2 regions of the Arsenicicoccus sp. UBA2120 genome follow, and region 1 is predicted to be linked to the other one. Evidence: riboswitches for the same ligand, from Rfam matches in the RefSeq annotation. Region 1 holds a riboswitch; the other holds the start of a gene.
What was found. A riboswitch is a leader RNA that binds a small molecule or an ion and turns the genes downstream of it on or off. The one in region 1 is predicted to bind FMN.
Positions count from the first base shown of each region.

Region 2: it holds a riboswitch for FMN, as region 1 does, so the genes downstream of both, ribD (bifunctional diaminohydroxyphosphoribosylaminopyrimidine deaminase/5-amino-6-(5-phosphoribosylamino)uracil reductase RibD) here and B2P18_RS07820 (ABC transporter permease) in region 1, are expected to answer to the same signal.

Region 1 is NZ_DCYC01000054.1:22,585-25,025, reverse strand. Features, by position in the region: gene B2P18_RS07825 (ABC transporter substrate-binding protein) at 1-539, opposite strand, end outside; gene B2P18_RS07820 (ABC transporter permease) at 604-1,383, opposite strand; FMN riboswitch at 1,511-1,642, opposite strand; gene B2P18_RS07815 (Ppx/GppA phosphatase family protein) at 1,680-2,441, opposite strand, start outside.
Region 2 is NZ_DCYC01000031.1:5,568-8,008, reverse strand. Features, by position in the region: gene ribB (3,4-dihydroxy-2-butanone-4-phosphate synthase) at 1-283, opposite strand, end outside; gene ribD (bifunctional diaminohydroxyphosphoribosylaminopyrimidine deaminase/5-amino-6-(5-phosphoribosylamino)uracil reductase RibD) at 283-1,458, opposite strand; FMN riboswitch at 1,585-1,718, opposite strand; gene B2P18_RS03985 (DUF222 domain-containing protein) at 1,967-2,441, shown strand, end outside.

The DNA of each region.
Region 1 (2,441 bases):
GTGATCCCGGCGGCCTTGAACATCGCCAGGGCCCCGAGCCAGCTCTCGCCATACCGCCCGGGCACCCCGAGGGACCGGCCCTTGAGGTCGGCCGGAGTCTTGATCGGGGAGTCGGCCGGGACGATCAGCTCGACGGGGTACCGCCGGTAGTAGGAGGCGACCGCGACGAGGTCCAGGCCCTTGGCCCGCGCCTCGACCATCTCGTCGCCCCCCGCGATCACGAGGTCCTCCTGCCCGGAGGCGATCGCGGTGAACAGCCCCTCCTGCGCGCCGTGGTGCCGGACCGTCACGTCGGCCCCCCGCTTGCGGAAGTAGCCCTGCTCGATCCCCACGTAGAACGGTGCGAACTGGATGTTGGGGATGTAGGTCAGTCCCACCGTGGCCTTGTCACCCCCGGCGCTGCTGCCGGCGGGGGTGGCAGCGGTGGACGACCGGACCACCTGATCGCTGCCGCTGCCGCTGCCGCCGCCGCACGCGGCCAGCGCCAGCACCGAGGTGAGTCCGGCGGCGGTGAGCAGGGATCGGCGGGTGATGGTCACGGGGAGTGGTCCTCTCGAGGGGTGCTGCGGGGGGTGGCTGATGGGGGGTGGGGACGGTTCGAGGTCAGCCGCGCGGGGTCTCGCGGACGTCGGCGACGATCGAGGAGCGTCGCTCGACGACCAGGAGCAGGGTGTATGCCGAGGCCGCGATGGCGCACAGCATGACGATCACGGCGACCATCCCGGCGGTGTCGACGGCGTCGCGCTGCAGGGTGAGCAGGGTGCCGAGTCCCTCGCCGCCCATGACCATCTCGCCCACGACCGCCCCGGTCACCGACAGGGTGAAGCCGTTGCGCAGCCCGGCGAGGACGTTGGGGAGCGCCAGGGGTGCCTCGACGTGTCGCAGCAGGTCCCAGCTGCCGGCGCCGTCGATCCGGGCGGCGTCGACCACCTCGTGCGGCACGTGGGTGAGGCCGACGACCGAGGAGATGAGGATGGGAAAGAACACCATGAGCGAGCACAGCGCCACGATCGCGGTCAGGCCGTAGCCGACCCAGAGCACCAGCAGCGGCGCGAGCGCGATGGCGGGGATCGCCTGGGTGGCGCCGAGGAAGGGGGTGACGGCGGCGCCGACCCAGCGCGAGCGGTGGATCAGCACGGCCAGCGGCAGGGCGACGGCCGCGCCGAGCGCGCAGCCCCCGAGCGCCTCGGCGAGGGTGAGCGCGACATAGGGCCACACCACGGGTCCACCGAGCATGCCCACCAGCCGCGTCGCGACGTCGACCGGGCCGGGCAGCAGGAAGGCGGGCAGACCGCCATAGGCGGCGACCAGCTCCCAGACGGCGAGCAGGACCGCGCCGAGCGCCAGGGGCGCCAGCCAGGTGTGCCTCGCGTGTCGGGACATCCTCACCTCCGGTCGACTCCCGTGCCGTTGCTGCGTGGCTGCGCCGGGGTCACCGTCGGTCGACGGACGTGCGCCAGGTGCGGCTCCGACCCGGTCGCGACGACCGGAGCGGGCGCCGACGAGGCGCCGCGTGCTGCCTCCCATCCGGACTTTCACCGTCGGTCCTGGAGTTCCACCAGGTCAACCGCCCACCTCGAGAGGTGGTCGGGTCGCGGACTGTCACCGCCGGCTCGGAATTGCACCGACCCCGGAGCACGTGCTCCCCCCAGTGTAGGCCCGTGGCCGGCCTCCCTCGGTCAGTCGACCGAACCCGCCAGGCGCAGGCAGACGCCGTCGAGGATGTCGTGCTCGGAGGAGACGACGAGGTCGTCGGCGCCCGCCCCCACGACGCGCTCGACGATCCGGCCCCAGATCAGGGCCCCGGGCCCGATGACGTCGACGCGGCCCGGGTGCATGAACGGCAGCGCCGCTCGGCTCGGTCGGTCCAGGCGCACCAGGTCCGCGCAGGCGGCGCGGACCACGTCGGCCGGGAGCCGGGACAGGTGGATGACCTCGGGGTCGTATGCCGCGAGCCCCATCGCGTGCGCGGTCACCGTCGTCACGGTGCCGGCGACGCCGACCAGCGTGCGCACGCCGGTGAGCTCGACCGTGCTGCAGGCCAGGTCGAGCTGCCGGTCGACCTCCGCCAGGGCGGCGGCGAGCTCGTCGGCCGTCGGCGGGTCGTGGTGCAGGTAGCGCTCGGCGTGCCGCACGCACCCCATGTCGACCGACCGGGCCGCCTCGACGACACCCTCAGCCGTCCCGCGCACCAGCTCGGTGGACCCGCCGCCGAGGTCGACGACGAGGTAGGGGCCGGGGATGCCGGCCGCCACCAGGTCACCCGTCGCGCCGAGGAAGGACAGCTCGGCCTCCTCGTCGCCGCTGATCACCTCGGGGACGACGCCGTCGTGCCCGTGCTCGGCGAAGGCGGCTCTCACCCCGGCCGCGAAGTCTTCCGCGTTGCCGGCGTCGCGGGCGGCCGAGGTCGCCACGAAGCGCACGGCCGAGACGCCGAGGCC
Region 2 (2,441 bases), on a different contig from region 1:
CGGCCGCGGCGTCGACGGTCACGGTGTAGGCCGTCCGCAGGCTGTCCTCGTTTCGCTCGACCATGAGGGGAAGGTCGAGCCGGTCGGCCCAGGCGTCGGGCATGGGCGCGCAGACGTAGCCGGACGAGTGCCGGATCGTCCACGCCAGCCACTCGGTGGTCATGGTCTGCGCGGCGAGGACGACGTCGCCCTCGTTCTCCCGGTCGACGTCGTCGAGGACGAGGACCGGCCGACCCTCCCGCAGCGCCCGCAGGGCGTCCTGGATGGGTGGCTCGAGGAACATCACTGTCCTCCTGGGTGATCGACGCGATGGTGCACCGGTTGGGGCCGGAGGGTGATCCGGACGTCGCCGTCGAGGACGGCCACGTCGGTGGTCGTGAGGCGGTGCGCGTCGGCGATGGTGGCGACCCCGAGATCCCCCACCGCGGCCGCGCCGGCGCCGAGCAGCGCGGGTGCGACATACGCCACGACCCGGTCGACCACCCCGGCCCGCAGCCAGGCGGCGGCCGTCGTGGGGCCGCCCTCGAGCCACACGTGACGGACGTCCAGCTCGTGCAGGGTGGCGAGGACCAGGTGCGGGTCGCGCTCGCGGACGAGCAGGCTCGGGGCGCCGTCGTCGAGCACCCGGGCCGTGGGCGGTATGTCGCGACGGCCCACCACCACGCGCACCGGCTGCCGCTCGTGGTGGGACCCGTCGGCGTCGCGCACCGTCAGGCGGGGATCGTCGGCGAGCACGGTGCCGGTGCCGACCACGACCGCTCCGGCGGTGGCTCGCAGCCGGTGCACGTCGGCGCGGGCCGCAGGGCCGGTGATCCACTGGCTGCTGCCGTCGCTCGCCGCCGAGCGGCCGTCGATCGTGGCGGCGAGCTTCCAGGTGACGAAGGGCCGGCCGTGGGTCACGGCGTGCACGAAGGCCTCGACCAGCGTGGCGGCCCCCTCGACCGGCACCAGGTCGCACCGGACACCGGCCGCGCGGAGGGTGTCGGCGCCCCCGACGGCCACGGGGTTGGGGTCGGGCAGGGCATAGGCGACTCGTCGGACCCCCGCCTCGACCAGGGCCTCGGCGCACGGGCCCGTGCGTCCGGTGTGGTTGCAGGGCTCCAGCGAGACGTAGGCGGTGCCGCCGCGGACGTCGTGGCCTCCGGCCCTGGCCTGGGCGAGCGCGGCCAGCTCGGCGTGCGGCGTGCCGGCGCCGCGGTGCCAGCCCTCGCCGACGACCTCGCCGTCGCTGCCCAGCAGGACGCAGCCGACGCGCGGGTTGGCGTCAGCCGCCGGGCCGTTGGCGGCCAGGGCTACGGCGCGGTGCAGGAGCACGAGGTCGCGCTCGCGCTGCTCACGGTCTCCGTGGCTGTGCTGCTCGTCGTGCTGGTCGTGTCTGTCGTGCTCGGCGTGCTTGTGGTGGTGGCCGTGTCGGTCGTGCTCGCCCCGGTCGTCGTCGGCGGCGGTCTGGCCGGTCATCTCGTCCCTCTCGCTCGCTGCTGGTGCGCGAGCTCCGGGGAATGACGGCGACGGACACCCTGGCCGGCCGGGCCGACATACGGCCTGCCGCAGGGTGCCCTGCGTCGAGGCACCCTCTCGGGCACCTCTCGTGCTGACTCCCATCCGGACTTTCACCGTCGGTCCTGGAGTTCCACCAGGTCAACCGCCCACCTCGAGAGGTGGTCGGGTCGCGGACTGTCACCGCCGGCTCGGAATTGCACCGACCCCGGAGCACGTGCCGCCGACTATGCCACAACGGCCTGTGGGCCCACCTCGACGTCCGTCGCAGCCTCGGAGGGGCGGGTCACGGTGCGCCTCGGATTCGCCGCCCTCGCCCGGGGCCTGCACGGCACGCGACATCGACCGGGCTGCACCGGCTCTGACCTGCGGAAACACCTATCCAGACCCTTCCCTCGACCGGCCTCCGGCGGTATCCTAGGACCAGGTCCCACGGTGGGGCGTTGAGGTTGGGGAAGGGGCGGTTAACATGATCATCGACACCCGCTCTCTCGGTCTGCCCGACGTGATCGTCGAGGCGTTGGAGACGATCCTGGTCGCCACCACCGACACACCCCCTGGAGCCGAGCCGCGCCCTGACTCAGAGGTGCTGGAACAGCTGGCCCTGGCTCGCGTGGTGGCTGTCCAACGCCTGACCGGACACCTGCACGCCCTGGCCATCTCCGCCCACGCGGAGCTGCAGGACAGCATCGCCACCGAGCTGGGCGCGCTCGCGGGTCCCGACCCGTGCCCGAGCCGCGCCGCCAAGGCCGTCGCGGAGGGCCATCGGGTGGCCAACGCCGAGATCGTCACCGCCACAGGCCTGGCCTTGCACGAGGTGCAGCGGCGCTCGCGCCTGGCCGCCTCGCCACGCGAGTTCCTGGGGGCGCTGCTGAGTGCGCTGACCCATGGCCGCACCACCCTCGAACGCGCCACCGCGGTCCGCGACGACACGGCCGCCCTGC